2 regions of the Billgrantia sp. C5P2 genome follow, and region 2 is predicted to be linked to the other one. Evidence: predicted binding sites of a transcription regulator. Region 2 holds the regulator's gene; the other holds the start of a gene.
What was found. The regulator sigma-54, encoded in region 2, starts transcription at its own class of promoters, with help from an activator protein. The targets are predictions, from matches to a motif close to TGGCACNNNNNTTGCTNT.
Positions count from the first base shown of each region.

Region 1: a site for sigma-54 is predicted at 5,239-5,256, ahead of ACRWQA_RS21445 (amino acid ABC transporter substrate-binding protein). Genes of this name have one in related genera too.

Region 1 covers NZ_CM128542.1:4,596,358-4,603,972, reverse strand. The annotation lists gene ACRWQA_RS21470 (ChaN family lipoprotein) at 1-948, shown strand, start outside; gene ACRWQA_RS21465 (ribonucleotide reductase subunit alpha) at 1,062-1,466, shown strand; gene ahpC (alkyl hydroperoxide reductase subunit C) at 1,594-2,157, shown strand; gene ahpF (alkyl hydroperoxide reductase subunit F) at 2,331-3,887, shown strand; gene ACRWQA_RS21450 (amino acid ABC transporter substrate-binding protein) at 4,120-5,142, shown strand; gene ACRWQA_RS21445 (amino acid ABC transporter substrate-binding protein) at 5,321-6,349, shown strand; gene ACRWQA_RS21440 (amino acid ABC transporter permease) at 6,465-7,615, shown strand, end outside.
Region 2 covers NZ_CM128542.1:1,632,753-1,640,367, forward strand. The annotation lists gene rapZ (RNase adapter RapZ) at 1-861, opposite strand, end outside; gene ptsN (PTS IIA-like nitrogen regulatory protein PtsN) at 907-1,377, opposite strand; gene hpf (ribosome hibernation-promoting factor, HPF/YfiA family) at 1,384-1,692, opposite strand; gene ACRWQA_RS07565 (RNA polymerase factor sigma-54) at 1,802-3,223, opposite strand; gene lptB (LPS export ABC transporter ATP-binding protein) at 3,381-4,106, opposite strand; gene lptA (lipopolysaccharide transport periplasmic protein LptA) at 4,114-4,653, opposite strand; gene lptC (LPS export ABC transporter periplasmic protein LptC) at 4,650-5,270, opposite strand; gene ACRWQA_RS07585 (KdsC family phosphatase) at 5,283-5,840, opposite strand; gene ACRWQA_RS07590 (KpsF/GutQ family sugar-phosphate isomerase) at 5,865-6,878, opposite strand; gene ACRWQA_RS07595 (calcium/sodium antiporter) at 6,907-7,615, opposite strand, start outside.

The DNA of each region.
Region 1 (7,615 bases), 1.8 Mb from region 2:
CACCACCGCTGGCAGTTGCACACTCTGGCCGGGCTGCACGCCCATCGCCCCGACATGGTGATCGGTCTGGAGATGCTGCCCCGCGAGGCCCAGCCGGCGCTGGACGCCTGGGTCGCCGGGGAGCTCGACGAGGTGGGCTTTCTCGAAGCGAGCGAATGGTACAGCGCCTGGGGCTTCGATCCCGAGCTCTACCTGCCGATTCTCCACTTCGCCCGCCTGCAGCGGGTGCCGCTCGTGGCCCTCAACGTCACGCCCGAACTGCGTGGGCGCCTGATCGAAGAGGGCTGGCAGGCGGTGCCCGCAGCCGAGCGCTTCGGCATTTCCGCCCCGGCCGAGGCCCTGCCCGACTATCGTGAACGCCTGGCCGCCATCCATGCTCAGCACGCAGACTCAAGCGACAGCGAGGGGCTCGAGCGCTTCATCGCGGCGCAACTGGTGTGGGATCGGGCGATGGCCGCCGGGTTGGTGGAGGCCGCTGGTGCCGACGAGCTGGTGGTCGGCCTGATCGGCCAAGGCCACCTGCAGTACGACCACGGCGTGCCTCATCAGCTCGATGATCTCGGTGTGACTGCACATGCCGTGCTGTTGCCCTGGCCGGTGGGCGAGTGCGAGCCACCGCCCGAGGGCTTGGCGCGGGCCGTGTTCGCGTTTGCCGAAGGCGCGACGCAAGCCGAGGCGCCGATGCAACTGGGCATCTTGGTCGCGCCCCATGATGACGGGGTCGAGGTTCAGGGCATGCTCGAAGGCTCCGTGGCCGAGCGTTCGGGGCTGGAGGAGGGTGACGTCATCCTGCGGGCTGCTGGCGAGCGCCTGACGCAGCCCGCCGACCTCACGCGGCTGGTGCGGCGACAGCCACCCGGCACCCTGCTGCCGCTGGAAATTCTCCGCGGCGACGAGGCGCGTGAAGTGCTGGCACGTTTTCCGGCGCGAACGCAGACCACACCTTGACCGAGGTCAGGCATGCCGCTGGCGATTGCGCTATGGTATCCGCAACAGCGCCGGGCAGGCCGGCGCTCGCACACATCGCCCCATGCCGGGGGCTGCTATTCATGGAGGTCCCCTTGGCCATTTCCCGTTTTGCCGACCTGCTGGAAGAAGCGCGGCGCCAGTCCGAACCCCAGCGGCTGCTGTTCGTGTTCACCCGCGCCGAGCTGCCGGACAACCCCACCGCGGAGCAGCGCCAGCGCTTCGAGCAAGGGGAGGGCGGCGTCCTCACTCCGGTGCTATGCGTCGACAAGGCCCCCGAGGAGCTCAGCGACATGGCGGCGCTGGAGAGGGAGTCGCAGCGTACCGGGATCGAATGGGACATCGTGTTCGTCGGGGCACTATCAGGCAGCGGCGGCAAGGCCGTGCCTGACGATGCCGTCGAACGCCAGCTGCAGCGCATGGTCGAAGCGCTGCAGATGGGCAATACCCAGAGCTTCCTGGCGCTGGACCGTCAGGGTGAGGCCGTCGCCTTGCAATGAGGCTCGGGTGCCACCATAGACAAGCCTTATCGGAACCATGGCGGCAATCAATTTTCGCCTATCGGTTGCGATGGATATGATAGGCCCCGTATTCGGATCACCCATCAATGACTTGGAGCTTTACTGAATGTCCCTGATCAACACCGAAGTCCAGCCGTTCAAGGCTACCGCTTTCCACAACGGCGAGTTCGTCGAGGTTTCCAACGAGAATCTGAAAGGCCAGTGGTCCGTGGTGATCTTCATGCCGGCCGCGTTCACCTTCAACTGCCCGACCGAGGTCGAGGACGCCGCCGAGCACTACGAGGAGTTCAAGAAGGCCGGTGCCGAAGTCTATATCGTCACTACCGACACCCACTTCTCGCACAAGGTGTGGCACGAGACTTCGCCGGCGGTGGGCAAGGCCAAGTTCCCGCTGGTCGGTGACCCGACTCACCAGCTGACCCGTGCCTTCGGTGTGCACATCGAGGAAGCCGGTCTGGCCCTGCGCGGCACCTTCGTGATCAACCCGGAAGGCGTGATCAAGACCCTGGAGATCCATGACAACGCGATCGCCCGCGACGTCTCTGAGACCCTGCGCAAGCTGAAGGCTGCCCAGTACGTCGCCGCCAACCCGAACGAGGTCTGCCCGGCCAAGTGGAAGGAAGGCGAAGAGACCCTCGCTCCGTCCCTAGACCTGGTCGGCAAGATCTAACCGATCCTGCGGCCCGCGAGGCTACCCTCTGACCTCGTGTGTACCACGCCCGGGCATTTTACTGCCCGGGCGCTCTTTCCAAGACGAGCAAGCTTCTGCCGCGCTGATTTCGGTCCGCGTTCGGGATGCTTCTTGCCGTCGTTCTTGAGCCAGACATGAAGGAAACCGCGGTCATGTTGGACGACAATCTGAAAAGCCAGCTAAAAGCCTACCTGCAGAAGGTTACTCAGCCGTTCGAGATCGTCGCGTCCCTCGATGACGGCGCGAAATCCAAGGAGCTCCATGGGCTGCTCAAGGATATCGAGAGCCTCTGCGACAAGATCAGTCTGCGCCTCGACGGCGAAGACGCGCGCAAGCCCTCCTTTGCGCTGAATCGTCCCGGCGAGGATACCGGCCTGGTGTTCGCCGGCATTCCCATGGGCCACGAGTTCACCTCGCTGGTGCTGGCGCTGCTGCAGGTCGGCGGCCATCCGCCCAAGGTCAGCGACGACACCATCGCGCAGATCAAGGGGCTCGAGGGCGAGCTGCACTTCGAGACCTACTATTCGCTGTCGTGCCAGAACTGCCCCGACGTGGTGCAGGCGCTGAACCTGATGGCGATCCTCAACCCCGGCGTGCGCCACGTCGCCATCGACGGCGCGCTGTTCCAGGACGAGGTCGAAGAGCGCCAGGTGATGTCGGTGCCGAGCATCTACCTCAACGGCAAGCCCTTCGATCAGGGCCGCATGAGCCTGGAGCAGATCCTGGCCAAGGTCGACACCGGTGCGGCCCAGCGCGAGGCGGCCAAGCTCAACGAGAAGGCGGCTTTCGACGTACTGGTAGTGGGCGGTGGCCCGGCCGGTGCGGCGGCGGCCATCTATGCCGCGCGCAAGGGCATCCGTACCGGCGTGGCGGCCGAGCGCTTCGGTGGCCAGGTACTCGACACCATGGCCATCGAGAACTTCATCTCCGTGTCCTACACCGAAGGCCCCAAGCTGGCCGCGGCGCTGGAACAGCACGTCAAGGAGTATGAAGCCGACATCATGAACCTGCAGCGTGCCGTGAAGCTGATTCCGGCGGCCGACCAGGGCGGCGAGCACGAGGTGGTATTCGAATCCGGCGCCAGCCTCAAGAGCAAGACGCTGATCCTCTCCACCGGCGCCCGCTGGCGCGAGATGAACGTGCCCGGCGAAGCCGAGTACCGCAACAAGGGCGTGGCCTACTGCCCCCACTGCGACGGCCCGCTGTTCAAGGGCAAGCGCGTGGCGGTGATCGGCGGCGGCAACTCCGGCGTCGAGGCGGCCATCGACCTGGCCGGCATCGTCGGCCACGTGACGCTGATCGAGTTCATGGACGAGATGCGTGCCGACGCAGTGCTGCAGAAGAAGCTGCGCAGCCTGCCCAACGTCGAGATCGTACTTGGCGCCCGCACCACCGAGGTCAACGGCGACGGCACCCGCGTCACCGGCCTGACCTTTGAAGAGCGCGCCAGCGGCGCCATCAAGACGCTCGAGCTGGAAGGTATCTTCGTGCAGATCGGCCTGGTGCCCAACACCGAGTGGCTGACCGACTCGCCGATCGAGCTGTCGCCGCGCGGCGAGATCGTGATCGACGAGCGCGGCATGACCTCGGTGCCGGGCATCTTCGCTGCCGGCGACGTGACCACGGTGCCCTACAAGCAGATCGTCATCGCCATGGGCGAGGGCTCGAAGGCCGCCCTGGGCGCCTTCGACTATCTCATCCGGCACTGACGCCGTTAGCTCCAGGTAGAAGCGTTGGGCCCCTCGTCCACACTTCCTTCTGATGCGCTACCCGAACGCCCCGCAGGCCTGGCCTGCGGGGCGTTTTCTTAGTGGGCTAAATATTCTTCGTTGAAGGCAAGGGCCGCACGGGCGGCGAGGCGTCGTGCAGGTAGCGTGAGGATGCGCTAAGCATAAGCGAGGCCCTGCCAGGGCTTTCATCCAACGACAACGAGGGAACGACATGACCTATAACGACAGGCTGGCTTGCTTGGCATCGGCGACGCTGATGCTGGGCGGCATCGGCCTGGCCCAGGCGGCCACGCTCGATGACGTTCGCGAGCGAGATCAGGTGCGCTGTGGCGTCAATGCTGCCCAGCCGGGCTTCTCGGCACTGGACGATGAGGATAACTACCGGGGCCTGGATACCGATGTCTGCCGGGCCATCGCCGCCGCGGTGCTGGGCGATGCCGAAAAGGTGCACTTCGTACCGCTCAATTCGGTGGAACGGTTCACGGCCCTGCAGTCGAGCGAAGTGGACGTACTCTCGCGTACCACGACCTGGACTTCGAGCCGCGACACGACGCTTGGCCTCAACTTCACCGGCGTCAGCTACTACGATGGGCAGGCCTTCCTGGTGGCTAGCGACCTCGGCGTGGAGAGCGCCACGGAGCTCGACGGTGCCGCGGTATGCACCCAATCTGGCACCACCAGCGAACTCAACCTGGCCGATTACTTCCGTGCCAATGGCATAGAGTACGAGCCGGTGGTATTCGACTCGCCCGAGCAGTCGATAGCAGGCTTCGAGGCCGGGCGCTGCGACGTGCTCAGCTCCGATGCCTCGCAACTCTACGCCCAGCGTATGCAACTGGCCGACCCCGACAGCGCCATGGTATTGCCCGAAGTCATCTCCAAGGAACCCTTGGGGCCGGCCGTGCGCCAGGGCGACGACCAGTGGTTCAATATCGTCAAGTGGTCGCTGTTCGCCATGCTCAATGCCGAGGAACTGGGCATTACCCAGGCCAACGTCGACGAGATGCTCAACTCAGAAGACCCGGACATCGCTCGCTTGCTGGGCCGCGATGGCAACTACGGCGAGGGCATGGGGCTCACCGTCGACTGGGCTTACCAGATCGTCAAGCAGGTGGGCAACTACGGCGAGATGTTCGAGCGCAACGTGGGGGCCGGCTCCGATTTCAACATTGCCCGCGGCCAGAACGCCCTGTGGACCGAGGGTGGACTGCACTATGCGCCACCGGTGCGCTGAGGCATGCCTGGTTGCACCAAAGCGGTGCGGCGGCTCAGGCCGGATCGTCTCCGGTGCGAGCGTTGAATAAGAGTTTTGCCTGCACTATCCCTGCCTTGGAACAAACCTTGCTAAGGTGCAGGCACATGCTCCGGCATGCTGCTTTCAAGAATTCCAATTTTCTACGAGGGATCTTTACATGCGCGACAACAAGAACAAGTGGGTGCTGCTCACTTCCGCAGCGGCACTGGCACTGGGAACCGCCGCCGTGGCCTCCGCCGACACGCTGGAGAACACCATCGAGCGTGGTGCCGTACAGTGTGGCGTCAGTGACGGCCTGCCGGGCTTCTCTGCGCCGGACGACCAGGGCGAGTGGCAGGGTCTCGATGTCGACGTCTGCCGTGCCGTGGCCGCCGCTGTGTTCGGCGATGCCGAGGCGGTGCGCTACATCTCGCTGAACGCGGTGGAGCGCTTCACTGCGCTGCAGTCCGGCGAGGTCGACCTGCTCTCGCGCAACACTACCTGGACCACCACCCGTGATACCACTCTGGGCCTGAACTTCGCCGGCGTGAACTTCTACGACGGCATCGGCTTCATGATCAACAAGGACTTGGGCGTCTCCAGTGCCAAGGATCTCGACGGCGCGGCCATCTGCGTTCAGTCCGGCACCACCACCGAGCTGAACGTGGCCGACTACTTCCGTGCCAACGGCATGCAGTTCGACCCCATCGTCTTCGACACCTCCGAGCAGACCGTGGGCGGCTACGAGGCCGGGCGCTGCGACGTGCTGACCTCCGACACCTCGCAGCTGGCCGCGCTGCGCATCCAGCTCTCCGACCCGGACCAGTCCGTGATCCTGCCGGAGGTCATCTCCAAGGAACCGCTGGGCCCGGTGGTGCGCCAGGGCGACGACCAGTGGTTCAACATCGTCAAGTGGTCGCTGTTCGCCATGCTCAACGCCGAGGAGATGGGCGTCACCAGCGAGAACGTCGACGAGATGCGCAACTCCGAGGATCCGGACATTGCCCGCCTGCTGGGGCAGGACGGCAACTACGGTGAAGGCATGGGCCTCGACGCCAACTGGGCCTACAACATCATCAGCCAGGTAGGCAACTACGGCGAAAGCTACGAGCGTAACGTCGGCATGGGCTCGCCGCTGCAGATCGAGCGCGGCATCAACGCCCTGTGGACCGAAGGCGGCATCCAGTACGCTCCGCCGATTCGCTGATCGTACCGCCCGGGGCATCGCGTGACGCCCCGATCCTCGTACTGCCTCCGGCCCGGATACACCCCGGGCCGGTTGGCTGATACCTGCTTGACGGATCCAGGCGGAGAGTCCCTTCATGTCCGTTCGACCCAAGGCCCCATCCATAGGCCCAAAACCGCCTTTCTGGCGCGATCGCGCCAAGCGGGCGTTGATCTTCCAGGTCCTGCTGATCGCGGCGGTGGTGGCCTTCCTGCTCTACATCGTCGGCAATACCCAAGCCAACCTGGCCGCCCGCGGCATCACCACCGGCTTCGGTTTTCTGACCAATACCGCCGGTTTCGGCATCGTCCAGAGCCTGATCGACTACTCGTCGCAGAGCACATACGGCCGAACCTTCCTGGTGGGCCTGCTCAATACCCTGCTGGTTTCCGCGCTGGGGATCATCGCTGCGACCACCATCGGTTTCATCGTCGGTATTGCCCGGCTTTCACCCAACTGGTTGATCGCCAGGCTGGCGACGGGCTATATCGAGATATTCCGCAACATCCCGCTGCTGCTGCAGATCTTCTTCTGGTACTTCGCCGTCCTGCGCGCCATGCCCTCGGCACGGGATAGCTACTCCCTCGGCGAAGTGATCTTCCTCAACGTGCGCGGCCTCTATGTGCCGGAGCCGTTGTTCGAGTCCGGCTTCGGCCTGATCCCCCTGGCCTTTGGCGTGGCCATCGTGGCCAGCATCGCGCTGATGATCTGGAACAAGCGGCGCCATGAGGCAACCGGCAAGCGCCTGCCGGCGGGCTGGATCTCGCTGGGCCTGATCGTCGGCCTGCCACTGCTTGTGCTGGTGGCGACCGGCGTGCCGGTGACCTGGGACGTACCGGAGCTGCGCGGCTTCAACTTCCGCGGCGGCTTTACCATCATTCCCGAGTTCCTGGCCCTGTGGCTGGCGCTGTCGATCTACACGGCGTCGTTCATCGCCGAGATCGTGCGCTCCGGCATTCAGGCGATACCCCACGGCCAGACCGAGGCGGCCCAGGCGCTCAGCCTGCCGCAGAACCTGGTGCTGCGCCTGGTGGTGGTACCCCAGGCCTTGCGCGTGATCATCCCGCCGCTGACCAGCCAGTATCTCAACCTGATCAAGAACTCCTCGCTGGCCACGGCCATCGGCTACCCCGATCTGGTGTCGGTATTTGCCGGCACGACCCTCAACCAGACGGGTCAGGCGATAGAGGTCATCGCCATGACCATGGCGGTCTACCTCACCATCAGCCTGCTGGTGTCGATGTTCAT
Region 2 (7,615 bases):
GTGGATGCCGAGTTCCCGATGGCGCAGGCGCACGTCGGGCTGGTGCTGGGCCAGATGTCTGGCGAGGCGCTCGGCCAGGTACACCGAGCGGTGCTGGCCGCCGGTACAGCCGATGGCGACGGTCAAGTAACTGCGGTGTGTGTCGCGATAGGCCGGTAGCCAGCGTTCGACCCAGGCAACGATGTCGTCGAGCATCTGCTGGACCAGGGGGTACTGTTCCAGGAACTCCACGATGCTGGGCTCCCTGCCGGTGGCGGAGCGCAGGCGCGGGTCCCAGTAAGGGTTGGGCAGGCAGCGTGCATCGAAAACGATATCGGCATCCAGCGGCACGCCGCCCTTGAAGCCGAACGACTCCACGGTCAGGGTCAACTGGTCGGCGCGATGGCTGGCCACCTGCTCGGTGATGCGTCCTCGCAGGTCATGCACCGACAGCCGCGAGGTGTCGATGATCAGGTCCGCCAGGTTGCGAATGTCGCTCAGCGTCACGTCTTCCGACTCGATGGCCTCGCCAAGGGTCATGTCCCGGCCGCGGGTCAAGGGGTGTCGACGCCGGGTCGCGGAGTAGCGTTCCAGCAGGATGCGCGCATCGGTGGTCAGGTAGATGATCTGGCAATCGACCTGCTTGGTGCGCAGCTCTTCCAGCAAGCGCGGGAAGCGCTCCAGGGCATGGGGCAGGTTGCGCGCATCGATGCTGACGGCGATGGATGTCTGGATCGTGGGGGAGCTGCGCAGCTCATCCACCAGGGGGCCAAGCAGCATCGCCGGCAGGTTGTCGATGGCGTAAAAGCCGATATCTTCGAGCGCTTGCAGTGCGATCGACTTGCCGGAACCGGAACGGCCGCTGATGATCACAAGCTGCATGATGGTTCTCCTGATCAGGGGCCGGCCGAACGGCGAAGGGGGAGGTCAGGCCGAGGACTGTCGTCGAATCGCTTCGATGAGACGCTCGTGGAGTTCGCGCTGGCTTTCGCACTTGCGCAGACGTGCGCGCGTTTCGGCATCGTTCATGACGCTGGCCACCTGGCTTAGCAGCGACAGATGCGTATCGTCGGCCTCCTCGGGCACCAACAGCACGAAGACGAGGTCGACCGGCTCTCCGTCGATGGCGTCGAAGTCGATGGGCTCGGCCAGTTTGAGAAAGGCAGCCACTGGGCTATGGCAGTGAGGGCTACGGGCGTGGGGGATGGCCACACCATTGCCGATGCCGGTACTGCCCAGCCTCTCGCGACCGACCAGTCTGCCGAAGACTTCCTGGCTGTCGAGGCTCGGAGTGTTCTGCGCAATGAAGGTGCTGAAGAACTCCAGCACCCTCTTCTTGCTACCCCCGGGAACGTCGAACAGCGCGCGTTCCGGGGGCAGGATGGTTTCCAATGTCATGGCAGCTCAGCGAATGCCGGCGCCCTGGGCGCGAGCCTGGGCTTTTTCCTTGTGTTTGACCAATTGACGGTCGAGCTTGTCGGTCAGCGCATCGATGGCGGCATACATGTCCTGATCGGAGGCTTCGGCATGAAGGTCGGCGCCGGCGGCGTGCAGCGTGCAGGCGGCCTGCTGGCGCTCCTTCTCGATCGAGAGCGTGACCTGCACATTGGTGATGTTGTCGTAATGTCGCTGGACGCGGCTCAGCTTCTCGCTCACGTAGTCACGCAGTGAATCGGTCAGTTCAACATGATGGCCGGTGATGTTGACTTGCATGACAAGCTCCTTCGTCCTTCGAGTGGTAGCTCGATTGTAACCCTTTTTCCTGCCCTGCATACCCCCCTCTGGCGGTTGGATTGCCCGGGGTCAGCGTTATGTCGTGGCGTCAACGAAAACGCTTGCGCTCGCTGGAGGAGGGGATTCCCAGAGCTTCGCGGTACTTGGCAACCGTGCGGCGGGCGACCTGGATGCCATCCTCGGCCAACAGCTCCACCAGGCGGCTGTCGGAGAGCGGTTTGCGCGGCGGTTCATCGGCGACGAGCTTGCGGATACGGGCGCGGATCGCCGTGCTGGAGTGAACGTCCCCGTCACCGTTTCCGCCGACATGGCTGGAGAAGAAGTACTTGAGCTCGAAGACGCCACGTGGGGTGTGGATGAACTTCTGCGTCGTCACTCGCGAAATGGTCGACTCGTGCATCTCGACGGCCTGGGCGATGTCGGCCAGCACCAGGGGTTTCATGGCCTCTTCGCCCTGTTCGAGAAACTCGAGCTGACGTGCCATGATCTCCCGCCCCACTCTCAGCAGGGTGTCGTTGCGGCTGGCGAGGCTCTTCATCAACCAGCGGGCTTCCTGCAGATGATCCTTGAGGAACTGGTTGTCTTGGCTCTTGTCCGCACGCCGCACCAGCGCGACATAGTCGGGCTGGATGCGTAGCCGCGGCAGCGCTTCGGCGTTGAGTTCCACGCGCCAGCCGGATTCGTCGTGGTAGGCGACCAGGTCCGGTGTGACGTAACTGCTGCTCACTTCGGCGTAGGCACTGCCGGGGCGGGGGTCCAGCGAGCGAACCAGGGCGATGACATCGTCCAGCGATTCGTCGTCCAGGCCCAGGCGGCGTTTCAGCAGGCGGCGGTCATCGGAGGCCAGTGCCTCGAGGAATTGGCGTACCAGGCGACGGGTCTGGGGCAGCAGTGGCGTATCGTCGGGCAGCGCGGCCAATTGCAGCATCAGGCATTCGCGCAGGTCGCGGGCGAATACGCCGGTGGGTTCGAACTGCTGCAGGCGCAGCAGGACCTGTTCGACTTCCCGGGTGGGCAGGCCCTCCAGGCCCTGTCGGCGCAGGCCGTCGCGAATGTCCTCCAGGGATTGTGCCAGGTAACCGGCGCCATTGACGGCATCGATCAGGCTCTCGGCAATGAGGCGCTGGCGGTCGCTCAAGTCGGTCATCGCCAATTGCCAGATCAGATGGCCGGTCAGCGTCTGCACCGAGGCCTGGCGCTCGAAATCCGGCCCTTCGCCGGTGGCGCCTCCGGAGCTCGTGCCATGATCGGGATAGGTGTCGGCCCAATCGCTGTCGGTGGACAGCTCGTTGGGTATCTCGTCGGCCCACTCATCGCTGGGGGTTTCGCTGACAGCCTGTTCGCCGAAGTCGTCATCGAGTTCCAGCATGGGATTGGATTCGAGTGCCTGCTGGATCTCCTGGCGTAGATCTAGGGTCGAGAGCTGCAGCAGGGCAATGGCCTGCTGCAGTTGGGGAGTCATGGTCAGCTGAGTGCCGACACGCAGTTGCAGGGATGCTTTCATGGCCATGAGGTAATGGGGCTCATCTGCCGGAAAACTCTACCCTAGTCGGGTCGACGATCACTTGCAAGATAATTCATTGCAATAAACATGCCATCGGCAATATTCATGCCTGTTTATGCAGTTGCAATAAGGATCAGGTGCTTGCTTGATGCGCGGGATTATACTACAGACGGAAATCCTCGCCCAGATAGACTTCGCGCACCCGCTGGTTGGCCAGGATGGCTTCGGCGTTCCCTTCGGCAATGATCTGGCCGTCCCCGACGATATAGGCCGAGTCGCAGATGTCGAGGGTCTCGCGAACGTTGTGGTCGGTGATCAGCACGCCGATGTTGCGTGCCTTGAGCTGGCGGATGATGCCCTTGATCTCGCCCACCGAGATCGGGTCGACACCGGCGAAGGGCTCGTCGAGCAGAATGAAGGCCGGCTCCGTGGCCAGCGCACGGGCGATCTCGACACGTCGGCGTTCACCGCCCGAGAGGCTCATGCCGAGGTTGTCGCGAATGTGGGTGACATGGAAGTCTTCCAGAAGTTGCTCGAGTCGCGCATGTCGTCCACGACGATCGAGATCCTTGCGCATCTCGAGGATGGCCATGATGTTGTCGGCCACCGACAGCTTGCGAAAGATCGAGGCTTCCTGAGGCAGGTAGCCGATACCCGCCCGGGCGCGCTCGTGCATGGCGCTTTGCGAGAGATCCAGGTCGTCGATATGGACCTCGCCGGCATCCGCCTTCACCAGGCCGACGATCATGTAGAACGAAGTGGTCTTGCCGGCCCCATTGGGCCCGAGCAGGCCGACCACGCAGCCCTGCTCGATGGAGAGGCTGATGTCGTGCACCACGCGGCGGCGCTTGTAGCTCTTGGCCAGGTTTCGGGCGTACAGGGTTTTCATTGGCACCTCAGCGCTCCGGCTGCAGGGTCATGCGGATACGCTGGCTACCTTCGACACCTTCGCCCTGGGCGCGTGCCTGAACCACGCGACGGTCGAGGAAGTATTCCAGGTAGCCACCGTCGAAGGTATCGCCACCCTGGTGCAGTTCGGCGCGATCGATCAGTTCCACTCTTCGCTCGGCCACGTGATAGACGATGGTACGTCCCCAGCCGCGCACCACGGGTTGGTCGGGGTCGGGCTGCTGTTCGATGTAGGCACGTTCGCCGCGGGCCGTGGCGCGCGAGAGTTCGCCGGCGGCATTGCGCTGAAACTCGACCCGGTCGCCGGTGAGTCGCATGCTGCCCTGGCGAATGTCGACGTCGCCGAGATAGACCGCGGTACCGGCACGATCGTCGAGGTCGAGCTGGTCGGCTTCGACCTCAATGGGCTGCTCGGCGTCACGCTGCTGTGCCATGGCCGGACCGATGCCCACCAGGGTGATCAACGCCACGCCAGCCAGCGCCAGGGGGAATGGCCAGTGGAGGGTCGGGAGCCTGCATCGCTTCATGGCGTGAAATCCTCTAGGTTGACGGCGTCGGCTTGCCCCGGCTGGGCGCCTTCCGGGATATGGTGGCCGCGCACATTGTCGGTCAAACGTGCCCGATTGTCATGGATCCAGGCGTCGAAGTGATCGCCGCGCATGCGCTGTGGCGGTTGTTGCAGCAGGGCGGGCGTGTCGCTCCAGGCGTGCCCCACGTTGGCATCGAAGTGCAGGGTCTCGGTGTCGAGCTGCCAGCGCTCTTCGGGAGCGAAGAGTCGTGCATCGCCCGAGAGCGTCAAGGGATTGCCGCCCGGGCCGAGGCGGCCTTCCGTGCCGCTTGCCACCCATAGCCGTCCCTCGCGGTCGATCAGGTGGGCCAGTGGCGTGACCGCGCGAATAACGTCGTCGTGGGGCGTATGCACCAGACGCGGGCTCTCCAGTCGCTGGTGGGCCCGACCGTCGGCATCGAAGCGGGTCAGTTGCGCCTGTTCCAGATAGAAGTCGGGTTCGCCGGCTTCGTCGGTAGGTACCGGGCCGGGGGCGGGTGCCTGCCACGGGTCCAGCCAGGCGATCAGCCCGCCGAGCGCCAGCAATATCAGGAACAGCCAGACACGAAACGAGGGGCGAGGTAGCCGACGCAGCATGGCCGGACCGCCTCAGCGCTTGCCGTGGAGGTAGGTGTCGACCAGCGCATCGCGATGCCCCTGCGCTTCGAGCAGCATGTCGCAGATTTCACGCACTGCACCATGACCTCCGCTGCGTTCTGTGACGTAGTCTGCCAGGGCGCGTATGTAGGTCGGGGTGCCGGGAACGGTGATACCGATGCCGGCACGCTGTATGGCCGCCAGGTCGGGTAAATCGTCGCCGCAGTAGGCGACCTGCTCGAGCTCGATTCCCTGGCGCGTGCATAGCTCGCGCAAAGTGGCGAGCTTGTCTTCACAGCTCTGGAAGATATGGTCGATGCCCAGCGCGGCGGCGCGATGGCTGACCATGGGCGACTCGCGTCCGGTCAGGAAAGCCACCTGCAGGCCGGCGCGTCGCAGCAGCTTGAGGCCCAGTCCGTCCTGGGTGTGAAATGCTTTGATCTCTACGCCGTCGGCCTGGAAATAGAGGCGACCGTCGGTGAGTACGCCGTCCACGTCCAATGCCAGCAGGCGAATCTTGCGCAGGCGATCGACGAGGCGCGGATCGAGGGTAGGGGTGGCCAGAGCCATGGGCTCTCCTTGGTCAGAGTGTTGTCAGATCACGCCGCTTCGCAGCAGATCGTGCATGTGCAGTGCGCCGATCGGGTGACCGGCTTCGTCGACGACGGCAAGCGCCGTTATCAGATTGTCTTCCATCACACGGACCGCTTCGGCGGCCAGTATGTCGGGAGAGATGCGCTTGCCGGGACGGGTCATGACGTCGTCCACCGTCAATTGGCTGAGGTCCTGATACTGGTCGAGCGTGCGGCGCAGGTCGCCGTCGGTATAGACACCGATCAGACGATTGTGCTCATCGACGACGCAGGTGAAGCCAAGTCCCTGGCGGGTAATCTCGAGCAGGGCGTCGCGCAGGGGGCTGCCCAACGGTACGCTGGGCAGTCGCTCGCCCTGATGCATCAGATCGCTGACGCGCAACAGCAAGCGCTTGCCCAGGCTGCCGCCAGGGTGCGAGAGGGCGAAGTCCTCGGCGGTAAAGCCACGTGCCTCGAGCAGGGCCACGGCGAGAGCGTCACCCAGTGCCAGTGCGGCGGTGGTCGAAGCCGTCGGCGCCAGGTCCAGCGGGCAGGCTTCGCGCTCGACGCCGGCGTCGAGGTGGGCGTCGGCATGGCGGGCCAGCGTCGAGTCGGGGCGCCCGGTCATGCTGATCAGCGGCGTGCCGATGCGCTTGAGCAGCGGCAACAGCGCGGTGACCTCGGCGGTCTCGCCGGAGTTGGAGAGGGCCAGTACCACGTCGCCCCGCGTGATCATGCCCAGGTCGCCGTGGCTGGCTTCGCCGGGATGCACGAAAAAGGCCGGCGTGCCGGTGCTGGCGAGCGTGGCGGCGATCTTGCCGGCGACATGGCCCGACTTGCCCATGCCGGTGACGACCACGCGGCCCTGGCAGGCGAGCATCAGCTCGCAGGCGCGGTCGAAGTGGCTGTCGAGCCGTTCGAGGAGCGCCGCAATGGCTTGCTCCTCGATCTTGAGGGTGCGGCGTGCGCTTTCCCTCAGCGGCGAGGTGCCTGGGCTGGCATTGTTGGGGGGCGAAGTGGATTCGTCTGAGCTCATGGCGATGATTGTTGCCCGATGCGAGGTTTCACTCAAGAGTGGCACCGCCGCTGAAGCCGAGCCAGGCCAGGTAGGCGGCATAGGCGATCAGAAAGGCGGCACCGATGGGACGGCCGAGGTGCCCCTGGCGCCGCCACAGCAGCAGAATGGCCAGGGCCAGGGTCAGCAGCAGCATGACGCGATAGTCCCGTCCCGCGGCATCCGGGTGAGAGGGGCCGGGGGCGAGGAGCGCGGGTATCGGCAGCACCGTCAGCAGATTGAACAGGTTGGAACCGATCACGTTGCCGATGGCCAGGTCGTGGTGTCGCTTGATGGCGCTGGCGACGCAGGCGGCCAGCTCCGGCAGGCTGGTGCCCACTGCCACTACGGTCAAGCCGATGACGAGCTCGCTGATACCCAGGCCACGGGCCAGTTCGCTGGCCCCCCACACCAGGGCGCGGGAACTCAGCGACAGCAGCAGCAGGGTGACGGCCAGCCAGGAAAGTGCGCGGCTCAGCGTCATCTCGGGAATATCACGGGTCGGGGTGGCATCGGGGCTGTCGGCGCGTATCAACCACCATACGCTGAAGATCATCAGCGTCAGCAGGACCAGGGCGTCGAAGCGTCCCAGGATGCCGTTGGCCAGCGCATAGCCGGCGACCCCGGTCGCACCGAGCAGCAGTGGCAGCTCGCGGCGCACCAGCGAGAAGGGCACCGGAATGGGGCGCGCCAGTGCCGTGGCACCCAGAACCAGTCCG